Regions from separate parts of the Stenotrophomonas sp. TWI1151 genome, predicted to be linked through region 2. Evidence: predicted binding sites of a transcription regulator. Region 2 holds the regulator's gene; the other holds the start of a gene.

Region 1 (7,889 bases), on a different contig from region 2:
GCAGCCCACGCAGCAGCAGGTCGAGCGCCGCCACGCTCTGTGCCAGCCGCGCATCGCCATCATCGCCATCGGCGATCCAGAACGCGGCCTCGGCCAGGCTGCCGTACACCAGGGAGGCCAGGGCCTGCGGATGGGCCTCGGCGACCACGCCCTGATCGATCAGGTGCGCGAGCAGGCGCTGCATGGAATCGATGCAGTGGCGCTGCGATTCCGGCGAGGCGCCGCCGAGCACCGCCCGCGCATCGCGCAGGACGATGCGCTGGATGGTCGGCTCCAGGGCCATCTCCAGATACCCCATGCAGCGAAGACGAAAGCCCGTCCAGGGATCCTCGGCGGCGTCGGAGATCGCCTTGAGGCGGTCGTCCATCTCAGCGTCGATCTCATCGACGACGGCCGCGAGCAGGCCCTGCTTGTCACCGAAGTGGTGATACAGGGCGCCACGGGTGAGCCCGGCCTGCGCGGTGAGGTCGTCCATCGAGGTCTCGGCGTAGCCACGCTCGGTGAAGACCACGCGGGCCGTCGCCAGCAGCGTGGCGCGGGTCTGCTCCATGTCGGCGCGGGTGCGACGGGCCATCGATATCTCCTTGCTTGCGGGGCGGACCGCTGTTTACATCCGGAGCGTATGTATATAGGATTTTAAACATACGTTGTGTATGTAAAAGGTGGAAAACCAGTGAAACGCGCAGTGACCCGTCCCTATCGAGAGTTGTTCGCTGCGCCCGGTACCACCGGGTTTGCGCTGGCGGGGCTGCTGGCGCGGCTGCCGTTGCCGATGACCGGCATCGGCCTCATCACGCTGCTGGCCCAGGTGCGCGGCAGCTATGCATTGGCCGGCGCGGTAGCCGCGACGTTCGTGCTGACCTATGCGTTGCTGTCGCCGCAGGTATCCCGTCTGGTGGACCGGCATGGACAGCGCCGTGTCGTGCCGATGGCCACCGGCGTCAGCGTGATCGGCCTGCTGATGCTGCTGGCGGCCTCGTGGTGGGAAGCGCCGGCGGCCGTGCTGTTCCTCGGGGCACTGCTGGCCGGGGCGATGCCCAGCATGTCGGCCATGGTGCGCGCGCGCTGGACCGCGATCTATCGCGGACAGTCGCGCCTGCAGACCGCGTACGCGCTGGAAACCGTGTTCGATGAGGTCACCTTCATCGTCGGGCCGCCGTTATCGATCGGCCTGGCGGTCTCGCTGTTTCCGCAGGCGGGTGTCCTCGCCGCTACCGTGCTGCTGCCGATCGGCGCGCTTGCGTTGATCGCGCAGCGCCGAACCGAGCCCCCGATCGAGGCCGTACTACCCCATGCCGCACCTGCTGCGTCCGTCATCCGTCTGCCGGGTGTGCGGTGGCTGGCCGTGTTGATGGTCGCGATGGGCGTGATCGTGGGCACCGTCGATATCGTCAGCGTCGCCTTCGCCGCGCACGTGGGGCAGCCCGCCGCCGCCAGCGTCGTGCTGTGTGCGTATGCCGCCGGCTCCTGCCTGTCCGGGGTACTGTTCGGTGCGCTCAAGCTGCAGACGCCACTGCGCCGCCTGTTGCTGCTGGGCGGGATCGCGACCGCATTGACCACCTTGCCGCTGCTGCTGGTGGGAAGCATCGCCGCACTCGCCGTGACGGTCTTCGCGGCGGGTGTGTTCTTCGCCCCGACGATGATCGTGGCGATGTCGTTGATCGAGCAACAGGTCCCGCCGCGCCAGCTCACCGAGGGCATGACCTGGCTGCTGGCGGCGCTGAACGTGGGCGTGGCGCTGGGCGCGGCGATCGCCGGCTATGGGGTGGATGCACACGGGCCACGCGCCGGGTACCTGGTTGCCTTGTGTGCGGGAGGAGCGGTGCTGCTGGCGGCGGCGTTCGCGCACGGCGTGTTGCGTCCGCGTGAGCCACGCCACCTGGGGATCTGCTGATGCAGGCGCAATCCACACCGCGCCACCCGTGGTGGGCGGTCACCGCGGTCAGTCTGGCCACCTTCTCGGTCGTCACCACGGAGATGCTGCCGGTCGGCCTGCTGACCCCGATCGCCGAAGCGTTGGACACCACCACCGGCACTGCGGGCCTGATGATCTCGTTGCCCGCACTGCTGGCAGCGCTGTTCGCACCGCTGGTGGTGATCAGCGCCGGCAGCGTGGATCGACGCTCGCTGCTGTGCGGGCTGCTGGGTCTGCTGGTGATCGCCAACCTGGGTACGGCTTTCGCCCCCACGCTGGGCTGGATGCTGGCGGCCCGCGTGCTGGTCGGGCTGTGCATGGGCGGCATCTGGGCCATTGCCGGCGGGCTGGCGGTGCGGCTGGTGGCAACGCGATCGGTCGGCCTGGCCACATCGCTCATCTTTGGCGGCGTGGCGGCTGCTTCCGTGCTGGGCGTTCCGCTTGGCGCGCTGATCGGGGAGCTGCTGGGATGGCGTTGGGCGTTCGGCAGCATGGCGCTGCTGGGGGCCGCCGTCCTTGCCCTGCACCTGGCCGTGATGCCCGGGCTGCCGCCGTCCGGCACGACCAGCGTGCGCCAGTTCGGTCAGCAACTGGGCAACCGCGGGCTGCAGCTTGGGTTGATGCTGACCTTCCTGCTGGTCGCCGGGCACTTCATCGCCTTTACGTTCGTTCGGCCGCTGCTGATGTCGGTCTCGGGATTCGACGCGCGCTGGGTGGGGCTGTTGTTGTTCGGCTACGGCGCCGCGGGCATGGCCGGCAACTTCCTTGCCGGCATCGCGGCAGCACGACGTACCAGGCTGACGGTGTCGCTGATCGCGGCGGGTCTGGTGCTGGCGCCCTCGCTGTTCCTGACCCTCGGGGAGTCGCGCCTGGGCGGTGCCGTCGCGCTGCTGGCGTGGGGGCTGGCCTACGGCGGGGTATCGGTGGGCTTGATGACGTGGATGATGAAGGCCGTGCCCAGGGCGATGGAAATCGCCTCCGCACTCTATGTCGGTGCCTTCAATGTCGGGATCGCATCCGGGGCGTGGGTGGGCGGCCAAGCACTGGATCGGCTCGGTGTGACCGCCAATCTGTGGCTCACCGGTGGCTTCGCGGTCGCGGCAGGGGTGGTGTGCCTTGCTGGCCGCCGGATGGAATGGACGGAGCGGGACACCGGCATGCCTTCGCGCGCACCGTGACAGGGTGGCCCGAATCCTCCCCGGCGCTATCTGGTTTCCGTCGTCTGCAGCGCCGCCTTTTCAGCCTCGGTCAACGCGCGATGGCCGTAGCTCAGCACCCGGGTCATCTGCCATTGCCCGTCCTTGTGCTGCCAGACCATCACGAACTTCGCACTGCCTTCGCAGTGGCCGGTCGCCACCTCGCAGAAGCGGTGCTCGCCTTCCTCGATCGCGCCGAAGTTCTTGATCGGGTAGACCCTGAGCGTCCCTGGAACCCGTTCGCGGCGGACCTTGTGGCAAATGTACTTGCGCGTGTTGGAGACCACCGTGTCGCGATCGAAGCTGGCCCCGCCGCTGTCGTGATAGAACTCGACGGTCGGCGAAAAGTAGCGGGCAAAGGTCTCCAGGTCGCAGCGGTTGTACGCGTCGAAGACCTGGTCATCCAACGCGGTGATGGTGCGCGTGAGGGTGGCTGCCTCCACGGCCTCCTCGCCAGCGGACGCTGACAGGGGCGCGAGCATGCCGGCAGCCACGAGCAGGGCGGCGAAAGCGGTGGGGCAGTGTGTCATCGGGGGTGCCTGCTTCAATCGGACCAGAGCGGGCGCCAGGTTTCGCATGGGCCGGGGCGTCCTTCAAGTGTCATTCGGAACGATGACCTGTGGGCACGGCAGAAGGCACATGGCCCCGGCGTGTTACAGCGTGCTGGAATCCACCCGCTGGCGGCCAGCCTGGGTCAAATCGATGTCGCCGTCTTCCGCCTGGGCCGCGTAGCCGGCCTTGACCGCCCAGTTGGCGGCTTCATCGCTGACCGGACGCGTGGCGTTGATGTCGCGCAGGATCTGCCGCTGTTCGTCGGTCAGGTGCGTTGCCGCGCTCGTCCCGGTGCCGCCGCTCATGGCGCGCGGGCCTCGACGCTGACCACGCCCTGGGCCAGCCGCGCCCGCTTGGCGCGCCGATGGTTCACCCACCACACCAGCCCCGGCAGGCCGTACAGCAGTGCACCGGCGAGCAGAAAGATCTTGAAGGCGGCATTCATGGCGGTCTCTCTCCGTGCGGTATGGCGTTGGTGCGTCGTGATCGGCCCAAGGTGCGGTGGCGCGCACCGGATCCTGCAGCGGCCCCGGCCGCGACCCCAGCGCTAGTTCAGCGCAATCGCCGTGAAGGCGCTGTCCCTTCCTTCACTGTCGCACGTTCAGCCGGTGTGATCCCGGTGTTGCTGCAACCCGCCCGTTCAAGACGACGCATGCCACCGCCCGGCGAGGGATACCCCGAGCCGCCCGGCGCTCGTCGCCTGACCGTCATCACTTCGTCGTCTGGCGCCCTTACAACGGGAGCGACTGGCGACGCCAGGGGCGCTCAGTGAGATCGGCCCTCAAGTTCAGCGCGGTCCCGCCGATACCGGTGCGTCCTTCCGCCTGGAGTGCGTGATGTCGGTCGTCCCCCGTCGCCTGTCGTTGTTCGTCGCCCGTCTGGGCGATCGGTTCCGCTTCCGTCTCGCCCAGCCGACCCGGCTGGCCGCGCTCGGCCGCCTCAGCGTGGCACAGAAACTCAGGGCCAGCCTGCTGATCTGCGGCCTGGGCCTGTTTGCGGTCGCCGTCGTCTACGGCTGGACGCGCCATGATACCGAGCGTGCAGCCGAAACCTTCGCCGCGCACCAGCAGGAGGCCGCACTGGCGGCCACGCTGGCGACCGAGATCGCCGATGCGCGGCGCCTGCAGACACGGTATGCCAGCACCTTCGATGACAGCGATCGCGAGGCGTTGCAGGCCGCGCAGCAGCGCCTGCAGGCGACCCTGGGCCAGCTGCAGCGCGATCCCCACGATGCCGGTAGTGCCGGGGCGCTGCGCGAGCTGGCTGCCCGCGCGGGTGACTTCGCCGAGGGCATCAGCGCGTTGAATGCCCGGGTGGATGAGATGGGGCGCGGCGATGCTGGCCTGCGTGCGCAGTTGGAGGCGGTGGCTGCCACGCTGGAGGCCAGCGTCGAGGCCAGCGCGCGCCCGGTGGTGATCGCCCAGCTGCAGAAGATGCGGCGCGAGGAAAGCCTGCTGCTGCTCACCGGTGATGCGGCGCACACCGATCGTGCCAGCGAACAGAAGCTGCCGTTCGATCTGTCCCTGGCGCAGGCGCGCCTGGATGCAGAAACGCAGGAAGCGCTGCGAAGGCAGATGGAGGCGTATCAAGGGGCGCTGCTGGCCTACACCGCCGCCCGCATCGGGCTGGATGTGGAGGCGCAGTCACTGGCCGAGACCGCGGCCCAGATCGGGCCCGGGCTGCAGGCGCTGCAACAGGCGCAGACGCTGGCCTTGGCCGCGGCACGCGAGCGACAGGCGGCGCGGGCCAGCACCATGGGGGTCGTATTCGCGTTTACCCTGCTGCTGGTGGCGGTGGTGCTGATCGCCACCTTGCTGCTGGTGCTGCGCGCGGTCCGTCAACCGATCCGCGACACGCTGCGCTTTGCCGAGGACATCGCCGATGACCGGCTCGACACCGTGCTGACCATCCACAATCCGCACGATGAGATCGGCCAGCTGGCCGCGCGCCTGCGCCACATGCAGCAACGGCTGCGCGAGCGGATCGAGGCCGAGCGCGCCGTCGCGCGCGACAACACCCGCGCCCGCCAGGCGTTGGACAGTGCGCAGACCGGCGTGATGGTGCTCGACGGCGAGGGGCGGATCGGCTTCCTCAACCAGGCGCTGCTCACCGAACTGCAGCTCACGCACGCGGACTGGAGCGGCCAACCGGCGGCCGCCCTGCATCCGGCCTTCGCCAGCCTGTTGCCGAGGCTGCAGCGCGGCCAGCGTGCCAGCCGGGAGATCGAGCACGCAGGCGTCCGCTACCAGCTGGTGATCACCCTGATCGTGGAGCACGACCAGCTGCTGGGGGCGGCGGTGGAGTGGCGCAGCCGCGCGCTGGAAACCACCGTGGAGAACGAGGTGGCCGCGCTGGTCGATGCGGCCGCGCGGGGCGAACTGCATGGGCGGATCGCGGTCGAGGACAAGCAGGGCTTCGTAAAGACGCTGGCGCTGAGCATCAACCACCTGCTCGATACCTTCCAGAGCAACCTGTCCGGATTGCAGGGGCTGCTCTCGGCGTTGTCGCAGGGCGATCTGCGCGTACGCATGCAGGGCGATTTCCACGGTGTGTTCGCGCGCCTGCGTGACGATGCCAATGCCACGGTGATGCAGCTGACCGACATCGTCGCGCGCATCCAGCAGGCCTCGGTGGCGATCAACCATGCCGCCGGCGAGATCGTCGCCGGCAACCACGACCTCTCCGATCGCACCGAGCGCCAGGCGGCGCATCTGGAAGAAACCGCTTCCTCGATGGAGGAGCTCGCGGCCACGGTGCGGCAGAACGCGGATTCGGCGCAGCAGGCCAACCAGCTGGCGATACGTGCGGCCGAGGTTGCGGCCCGCGGCGGCGAATCGGTGGCGCAGGTGGTGACCACCATGGCCGATATCGCCCTGTCCTCGCGGCGGATCGGGGAGATCACCGGGGTGATCGACGGAATCGCGTTCCAGACCAACATCCTGGCCCTGAACGCCGCCGTGGAAGCGGCGCGGGCAGGCGAGCAGGGGCGCAGCTTCGCGGTGGTAGCCAGCGAAGTGCGTTTGCTGGCACAACGCAGTGCCGACGCCGCGCGCCAGATCAAGCAGCTGATCGAAGCCTCGGTCGAGCGCGTTGATGCGGGTACCCGGCAGGTCGACAGCGCAGGCGCGACCATGGGCGAGATCGTCGGCAGCGTGCAGCGGGTGACATCGATCATGGCCAGCATTTCGGCCGCGTCGCAGCAGCAGACCGCGGGCATCGAGCAGGTGAGCCAGACGTTGCTGCAGATGGATGGCAGCACCCAGCAGAATGCGGCGCTGGTGGAGGAGGCCTCGGCCTCGGCGCGCGCGCTGGATCGCCAGGCCTCCCTGCTGGGCGAGGCGGTGGATGCCTTCGTCATGACTGCACCGCCGTGCGCGCGCGTGCGGGCGACGGCTTGAGCCCGGCGTCAACACCGCACTCACGGGTCTTCACCGGCAGTGAGCCGGCGCTGTGGTTCGCTATTCTTCATCCATGAAGACCTCCACGCGCCGGCCGTCGCCCTCTACTGCCCCGGATACCTTCGTGCGCGTCCGGGGCGCACGCGAACACAACCTCAAGAACGTGGATGTCGACATCCCGCGCGATGCGCTGGTGGTGTTCTCCGGCATCTCCGGCTCGGGCAAATCCTCGCTGGCGTTCGGTACGCTGTATGCCGAAGCACAGCGGCGCTACCTGGAGTCGTTGTCGCCCTATGCGCGGCGGCTGATCGACCAGGTCGGCGTGCCGGATGTGGATGCGATCGAAGGGCTGCCACCGGCCGTGGCCCTGCAGCAGCAGCGCGGCACCGCCAGCGTGCGCTCCAGCGTCGGCAGCGTCACCACGCTGTCCAGCCTGCTGCGGATGCTGTATTCGCGCGCCGGTACCTATCCGGCCAGACAGCCGATGCTGTATGCCGAGGATTTCTCGCCGAATACGCCGCAGGGCGCCTGCCCGAACTGCCACGGCCTGGGCTACGTGTATGAGGTGACCGAGCAGTCCATGGTGCCCGATCCGTCGCTGAGCATCCGCGAGCGCGCCATCGCTGCGTGGCCGCCGGCATGGCACGGGCAGAACCAGCGCGACATTCTCGTCACGCTGGGCTACGACGTGGATGTTCCCTGGCGCGATCTACCGAAAAAGCAGCGCGACTGGATCCTGTTCACCGAGGAACAACCGGTGGTGCCGGTGTATGCCGGCTTCACCCCGGCCGAAACCCGCGCCGCCGTGCGTCGCAAGGAGGAGCCCAG
Region 2 (7,889 bases):
GCTGGCCACCGGCGGCGCGATGATGCTGCTGGCTGCCATCGATGCGCCGTACCAGCGCTGGAACTGGATGCGCAAGCTGAAGATGACCCGTGAAGAGCTGCGCCGGGAGATGAAGGAAAGCGAAGGCAGCCCCGAGGTCAAGGGCCGCATCCGCCAGCTGCAGCAGCAGATGTCCAACCGCCGGATGATGGAGGCGGTGCCCACCGCCGATGTCGTGGTGGTCAATCCCACCCATTACGCGGTCGCCCTGAAGTACGACGGCGGAAAGATGGGGGCGCCCACCGTGGTCGCCCTGGGCGTGGATGAAACCGCCCTGCGCATCCGTGAAGTGGCCGACGGCAACAAGGTCGCCATCGTCTCCGCCCCGCCTTTGGCACGCGCCTTGTATCGGGAAGGTCAACTTGGAAAGGAAATTCCCGTGAGACTGTATTCGGCCGTGGCCCAGGTGCTCTCCTACGTCTACCAGCTGCGCAGCTGGGGGACCGGCCCGATGCCGGCGGCACCGAGCATCGATATCGATGAATTCGGCAAGGGAGGCCGCCCATGAGCGCGCAACCTGCCGGGATGAACGTTCGCCGCGCGCTGGACATGATCCGCCACGGCCTGGGGGCCCCGCTGATCGTGCTGGCCCTGCTGGCCATGGTGGTGGTGCCGCTGGCGCCGCCGGTGCTCGATGCACTGTTCACCTTCAACATCGCCATCTCGCTGATGGTGCTGCTGGCGGTGGTCTACGTGAAGCGCCCGCTGGATTTCACCATCTTCCCGATCGTGCTGCTGGTCACCACGATGCTGCGGCTGGCATTGAACGTGGCCTCCACCCGCGTGATCCTGCTCAACGGCCAGAACGGCCACGAAGCGGCCGGCAAGGTGATCGCCTCCTTCGGTGAGTTCGTGATCGGCGGCAACTACGCGGTCGGCATCGTGGTGTTCGCGATCCTGACCATCATCAACTTCGTGGTGATCACCAAGGGTGCCGGGCGCGTCTCCGAAGTGACCGCACGCTTCATCCTCGATGCCATGCCCGGCAAGCAGATGGCGATCGACGCCGATCTCAACGCCGGTTTGCTGACGCGTGAAGAGGCCAAGGCCCGTCGTGAGGAGGTCCGCGAGGAAGCCGACTTCTACGGCGCGATGGACGGTGCCAGCAAGTTCATCCGCGGCGATGCGATCGCCGGCATCCTGATCCTGTTCATCAACCTGGTCGGTGGCCTGGCGGTCGGCGTGCTCCAGCACGGCATGCCGTTTGGGGATGCCGCCGCGACCTACACCCTGCTCTCCATCGGTGACGGCCTGGTCGCCCAGCTCCCGGCGCTGCTGGTGTCCTCGGCGGTCGCCATGCTGGTCACCCGCGCCTCGCGCTCGCAGGACATGGCCCAGGCCATGATGGGCCAGGTGTTCGGCCAGTACCGTGCGCTGACCATCGCCGCCGCGATTCTGGCGGTGGTCGGCCTGGTGCCGGGCATGCCCAACGTCGCCTTCTTGACGCTGGCCGCGATCCTCTTCTTCATCGCGTGGAAGGCCTGGAAGAAGAGCACGGCCGAAGCCCGCGCCGCCGAATCTCCCGCCGCCAACCGTCCCGATACCCTCGGCCTGCCCGGCGCCGCGCCCTCGCCCACCGCCGAGCTGACCTGGGATGAACTGCGCCCGGTCGATCCGCTCGGCCTGGAAGTCGGCTACCGGTTGATCCCGTTGGTGGACAAGAACCAGGGCGGCGAGCTGATGGCGCGGATCAAGGGGGTGCGCCGCAAGCTCACCCACGACATCGGCTTCCTGATTCCCTCCGTCCATATCCGCGACAACCTGGAACTGCCGGCCACCGCCTACCGTCTGCTGATCCACGGCGTGCCGGTGGCCACCGCCGAAATCCACCCCGACCGCGAACTCGCGTTGGACCCGGGCAGCGCCCTGGGGACCCTGGAAGGCATCGCCGGCAAGGATCCCGCCTTCGGCCTGGATGCGACCTGGATCCAGCCGCACCAGCGCGCCAATGCCGAATCGATGGGCTACACCGTGGTCGATCCGGCCACCGTGGTCGCCACCCATCTGTCGCACCTGATCCGTGAGCACGCCCCGGAGCTGCTTGGCCATGAAGAAGTGCAGCAGCTGCTGGCCAACCTGGCCAAGAGCGCGCCGAAGCTGGTCGAAGATCTGACGCCCAAGTCGCTGCCGCTGTCGGCCGTGGTGCGCGTGCTGCAGAACCTGCTGATCGAGCGCATTCCGATCCGCCAGCTGCGCAAGATCGTCGAATCGCTGGTGGAAAGCGCGCCGACCAGCCAGGACCCGGCCGTGCTCACCGCTGCCGTGCGCAACGCGCTGGGCCGTTTCATCGTGCAGGAGATCGCCGGGATGTCGCCGGAGCTGCCGGTCTTCACCCTCAACCCGCAACTGGAACGGGTCTTGCAGGAGTCCACGCAGGGCAACGGCGCCGCGCTGGAACCCGGACTCGCCGAGCGACTGCATCAAAGCCTGGCCGAATGTGTCGGCAAGCAGGAAGCGAAGAACGAGCCGGCGGTCGTGCTGGTGCCTGGCCCGGTTCGTGCCGCGCTGGCACGGCTGGTACGCCACAGCGTCCCCTCGCTGTCCGTACTCGCCTACAGCGAGGTGCCCGAGGACAAACGGTTGAAGCTGGTCGGCACGATCAGTTGAGCCGGACACCCAACGGCACCGCGACAGAAAACAGACACCTCATTCGATTTCACCGCAGCAGGAAATAAAGGGACTCCCTGACCGTGCAGACCACCGACAACCAGCGTTTCCCTTCCACCACTCCGCCGCCCCAGTCCCGGTATCACAGCATGAAAATCAAACGCTTCGTCGCCTCCGATATGCGCTCGGCCATGAACCTGGTGCGCAAGGAACACGGTCCGGACGCAGTGATCCTGTCCAACCGCCGGATCGAGGAAGGTGTCGAAATCGTGGCGGCGGCCAACTACGACGAAAGCGCCGTGCAGCGTGCGCTGGAAGCGGCCCGCAAGGACGTCGCGCCGCCGGCACCGCGCCCGCGCAGCGCCGCCGATGCCGTGATTGCCGCCGTGACCCGCCGCAAGGCCCCGGTCGCCACGCCCGAACCGGTGGCCGCGACCACCTCGGCGGTGGCCGCACTGGCCCGCGCCGCCGTCGGCGCCACCGGTCGCACGCTGGATACCGCCAACGAAATTGTGCCGCCGCCGGGCAGCGACGGTTTCGCTGCCACCCTGGCCCGCGCCAGCGTCAGTCCTGCCGTCAATGAACCGTCGCTGCCGGAGCAGATCTTCGCGCCGTTCAATGTCGAGCAGGCCGCGGCCGCCTCGCCTGCCGCACCGGTGGATGCCGTCGCCACGCCGGCCCCGATCAACCGCGCCCGCTTCGTGATCGATCCGCCGTTGGAGGAGACGGACGAGACCGTACTGCAGGGCGCCGCCGCGCCGGTGCCGGTCGTCGCTGCTGCCCTGCCGCCGGCACTCCCGCTGCCGATCGCCGAGACCGTCATCGCCGCCGCCAATGAACCGGCACCGGTCGTGGCGAGCGTGCCGGAACTGACGGTCATCCAGCGCGACGACGAAGAAATCCGCCAGCTGCGCCATGAAGTGGCCGGCATGCGCCATGTCATCGAGCGTGAGATGCACCGGTTCACCGATGAGCGCCTGCGCGGCTCGCCGGTCCGCGCCGCCGCGCTGGACCTGATGGACGAGTACGGCTTCGACGCCGGCATCAGCCGCGACGTGGCCATGCAGATTCCGCTGGATACCGAGGCCCACCGTGGCCGCGGCCTGATGCTCGGCCTGCTCTCCAAGAAGCTGCCGATCGCCCCGGTCGACCCGCTTGAAGCCGGCGGCGTGATCGCCCTGGTCGGCCCGACCGGCGCCGGCAAGACCACCACCATCGCCAAGCTGGCCTCGCGTTTCGCCGAGGCGCATGCCGCCCGCGACGTGGCCCTGGTCACCACCGATACCGGCCGCATCGGCGCCCGCGAGCAGCTGTACGGCTTCGGCCGCCAGCTCGGCATCGCCGTCCACGAGGCCAGCAGCGGCAGTGATCTGAACCAGCTGCTGGAGCGGCTGAAGGACTACAAGCTGGTCCTGATCGACACCGCTGGCCTGGGCCCGCGCGACCGCGCCCTGGCCGCCCAGCTGCAGTGGCTGCGCGCCGCCGAGCAGATCCGCACCCTGCTGGTGCTGCCGGCCAACACCAGCTTCGGCGACATGGACGAGGTGGTGCGCCGCTTCAGCGCCGCCAACCCGCAGGGCGTGGTGTTGAGCAAGCTGGACGAAACCGGCCGCTTCGGTACCGCCCTGTCAGTGGCCGTGGATCACCGCCTGCCGATCACCTGGGTCACCGATGGCCAGGACGTTCCTGAAGACCTGCACCGTGCCAGTGCGGCCAATCTTGTACTTCGCCTTGAAGATTTGCGCCGCGCGGCCGATATGCCCTGCAACCCGGAGTTGAACCATGCCGTCGCGTGAGTATGCCAAGCTGACCAAGACCTTCCCGTTGTCGGCTACCCGAAGCCAGCCGCTGGGCCCGGTCCGCACCATCGCCGTCACCGGCGGCAAGGGCGGCGTGGGCAAAACGAACGTTTCGGCCAATCTGGCCGTGGCGCTGGCGGACATGGGCAAGCGCACGCTGCTGCTGGACGCCGACCTCGGCCTGGCCAACATCGATGTGATCCTCGGCCTGCAGCCGAAGGTGACCCTGGCCGACCTCGTCGCCGGGCGCTGCACGCTGGAAGAAGTGATCATCGAAGGCCCCGGCGGCGTGCTGGTGGTCCCGGCCGCCTCCGGCCGTCGCCACATGGCCGAGCTGCAGCCGGCCGAGCACGTCGGCCTGGTCAACGTCTTCTCCGAGCTCGAGCGCGAGCTGGACATCATGATCGTGGATACCGCCGCCGGCATCACCGATGGCGTGCTGACCTTCTGCCAGGCCGCACAGGACACCGTGGTGGTGGTCTGCGATGAGCCGGCGTCGATCACCGACGCCTACGCGCTGATCAAGGTGCTCTCGCGCGAGCGCGGCGTGGACCGCATCCAGGTGGTGGCCAACATGGTCCGCGACCCGAACGAAGGCCGCGTGCTGTACGAAAAGCTGAGCCGCGTCTGCGAGAAGTTCCTCGCCGATGTCTCGCTGAACTACCTGGGCTGCGTGCCGCAGGATGACTGGCTGCGCCTGTCGGTACAGCGCCAGCAGCCGGTGGTGAAGGCCTACCCGTCCAGCCCGGCCGCCCTGGCGCTGACCGAGATCGCGCGCCGCACCGCCCGCTGGCAGGCCCCGACCGAGCCGCGTGGCGGCGTCGAGTTCTTCCTGGAACGCATCCTCAAGCAACGCGGGGTGACGGTATGAAGGGCGCAGCACAATACAAAGAGGTCCAGCGCACCGCGGCCAACGAGTGCATTGCCCAGCACTCGGATCTGGTCCGCCGCATCGCCCACCATCTGGCGGCACGTCTGCCAGCCAGCGTGGAGGTCGACGACCTGATCCAGGCCGGCATGATGGGCCTGATCGAGGCCTCGCGCAGCTACGACGCCGACCAGGGCGCCTCGTTTGAAACCTACGCCTCGATCCGCATCCGCGGTTCGATGATCGACGAGATCCGCCGTGGCGACTGGGTGCCGCGCTCGGTGCACCGCCGCGCCCGCGATGCCGCCGCGACCATCCGTCGCCTGGAGCAGAGCACCGGCCGTGCCGCCAGCGCCACCGAAGTGGCCGCCGCGATGGACATGCCGCTACCCGATTACCTGCGCCTGATGGAAGACGCATCGCGGGGCCAGGTGCTGAGCCTGGAATCGCGGATCGAGGACCAGGGAGAACTGGACACCGTCGCCCAGGGCGGCCCGACCCCGCAGCAGGTGCTGGAACGCGGTGAGTTCGGGCGTGAGCTGGGCAACGCGATCGGCCTGTTGCCCGAGCGCGAACAGCTGGTGCTGTCGCTGTACTACGAGCAGGAACTGAACCTGAAAGAGATCGGCGCCGTGTTGGGTGTCAGCGAATCGCGCGTGTGCCAGATCCATGGCCAGGCCGTGCTGCGCCTGCGGGGCCGGCTGAAGATCTTCGAGGCGGCAGACGCCGGCCTCGAGAACCATTGAAATCGAGGAAAGTGCTTTGAACAAGAACATGCGTATCCTGATCGTCGACGACTTCTCGACCATGCGTCGTATCGTCAAGAACCTGCTGGGCGATCTGGGCTTCACCAACACGGCCGAAGCCGAGGACGGGCATGCGGCGCTGGCGATGTTGCAGAGCCAGCCGTTCGATTTCGTGGTCACCGACTGGAACATGCCGGTGATGACCGGCATCGACCTGCTCAAGGCGGTGCGTGCCGACGCCAAACTCAAGACGCTGCCGGTGCTGATGGTGACCGCCGAAGCCAAGCGCGAGCAGATCATCGAAGCGGCCCAGGCCGGCGTGAACGGCTACATCATCAAGCCGTTCACCGCCCAGACCCTGGAAGAAAAGCTCGGCAAGATCTTCGAACGCCTGGCGGCGAGCGCCTGATGGACACCCTGAGCGACAAATCCGCGCTGGTGCAGCGCCTGCAGGACGCCCTGGCCGCGCTGGAAAGCGGTGACGAAGCCGGTTGGCGCCGGGAAATCGACGCCCTCGCCGCGCTGCGCACGCAGCCGATGATGGCCGGCCTGAACCGCCTGGCCCGCGAGCTTGGCCAGGCCCTGGGCGAACTGCCCAGCCTGCCCAGCGAAGCCGGCGAGCTGGATGATGCCTGCGCGCGCCTGGACCACGTGGTGGCGATGACCGAACAGGCCACCCACCGCACCCTGGACCTGGCCGAGGAATGTCGCTCGCTCACCGAACAGCTGCGCGCCAATGGTCTGACGCCCGACCAGGGCCAGCAGCTGGACCGGATCCGCCACAACCTCACCGAAATCGCGCTGACCCAGAGCTACCAGGACCTTACCGGGCAGATCATCCGCCGCGTGGTCGGGATCGTGCGTCGCGTGCATGAGGGCTTCGGTGCGCTCGGCCTGCCCCCGCAGGAAGACGACAAGAAGCGCGACACCAACGGCCTGGCCGGCCCGGCCGTGAATGGCCTGGATCGCCACGCGGTGTCACAGAACGACGCCGACGACCTGCTCTCGGACCTGGGACTGTAACGCTCATGAGTGCTGTGCCAGACGATATCGCTGCCGACTTCATCCTCGAGGCCCAGGAAATCCTGGATCGCCTCGGCGAACAGCTGGTGTCGCTGGAGCAGGCGCCCCAGGATGCCGACCAGCTCAACGCCGTGTTCCGTGGCTTCCACACGCTCAAGGGCGGTGCCGGCTTCCTCGGCATCCAGGCGATGGTCGAGCTGTGCCACGCGGCCGAGGAAACCCTCGGCATGGCCCGCTCCGGCCAGGCCACGCTGCAGGCTCACCACTTCGATGCAGCCCAGCAATCGCTGGATTACCTGCAGTCGATGCTGGACTCGGTCTCGGCCGGGACCGAGCCGGGCTATGCCCCGCCGGAGCTGATCGCCCAGTTCGACGTGAATGGGCCGGCCTCGCCGGCGCCTGCGGCCACCGCCACGGCCAGCAGCGGCGGCGAGATGATCACCGATGATGAGTTCGAGGCGCTGCTCGACCAGTTGCACGGCGGCGCCGCACCGACCGCCATCGCGGCCCCGAAGAAAGATGACGGCCTGATCGGCGAGGACGAGTTCGAAGCCCTGCTGGACCAGCTGCACGGTGGCGCCGTTCCTGGTGCCAAGGCCATTGCCGCCGCGCCGGTGGCTGCACCGCGCGCCGTGGCTGCGCCGGCCGCCCCGAGCGCCAAGCCGGCCCCGGCCAAGCCGCTCGCCGAAGCCGAACACACCGTGCGCGTGGATACCAAGCGCCTGGATGCGATCGTCAACCTGATCGGCGAGCTGGTGCTCTCCCGCAACCGGCTCAAGACCCTGCGTGCGCGCCTGCACGATGAAG

The links. The regulator FliA, encoded in region 2, starts transcription of late flagellar genes. The targets are predictions, from matches to a motif close to TAAAGTTTNNCNNNCNNNGGCCGATAA.
Region 1: the regulator FliA is predicted to act here: its motif matches at 4,445-4,471, upstream of ABE422_RS10430 (methyl-accepting chemotaxis protein).

The regions. Positions count from the first base shown of each region.
Region 1 covers NZ_JBDJLA010000007.1:85,734-93,622, reverse strand. The annotation lists gene ABE422_RS10460 (TetR/AcrR family transcriptional regulator) at 1-574, opposite strand, end outside; gene ABE422_RS10455 (MFS transporter) at 686-1,894, shown strand; gene ABE422_RS10450 (MFS transporter) at 1,894-3,093, shown strand; gene ABE422_RS10445 (nuclear transport factor 2 family protein) at 3,120-3,689, opposite strand; gene ABE422_RS10440 (hypothetical protein) at 3,765-3,968, opposite strand; gene ABE422_RS10435 (hypothetical protein) at 3,965-4,108, opposite strand; gene ABE422_RS10430 (methyl-accepting chemotaxis protein) at 4,500-7,061, shown strand; gene ABE422_RS10425 (excinuclease ABC subunit UvrA) at 7,135-7,889, shown strand, end outside.
Region 2 covers NZ_JBDJLA010000001.1:253,489-261,377, reverse strand. The annotation lists gene flhB (flagellar biosynthesis protein FlhB) at 1-547, shown strand, start outside; gene flhA (flagellar biosynthesis protein FlhA) at 565-2,646, shown strand; gene flhF (flagellar biosynthesis protein FlhF) at 2,796-4,442, shown strand; gene ABE422_RS01110 (MinD/ParA family protein) at 4,429-5,316, shown strand; gene ABE422_RS01105 (RNA polymerase sigma factor FliA) at 5,313-6,059, shown strand; gene cheY (chemotaxis response regulator CheY) at 6,076-6,468, shown strand; gene ABE422_RS01095 (protein phosphatase CheZ) at 6,468-7,082, shown strand; gene ABE422_RS01090 (chemotaxis protein CheA) at 7,088-7,889, shown strand, end outside.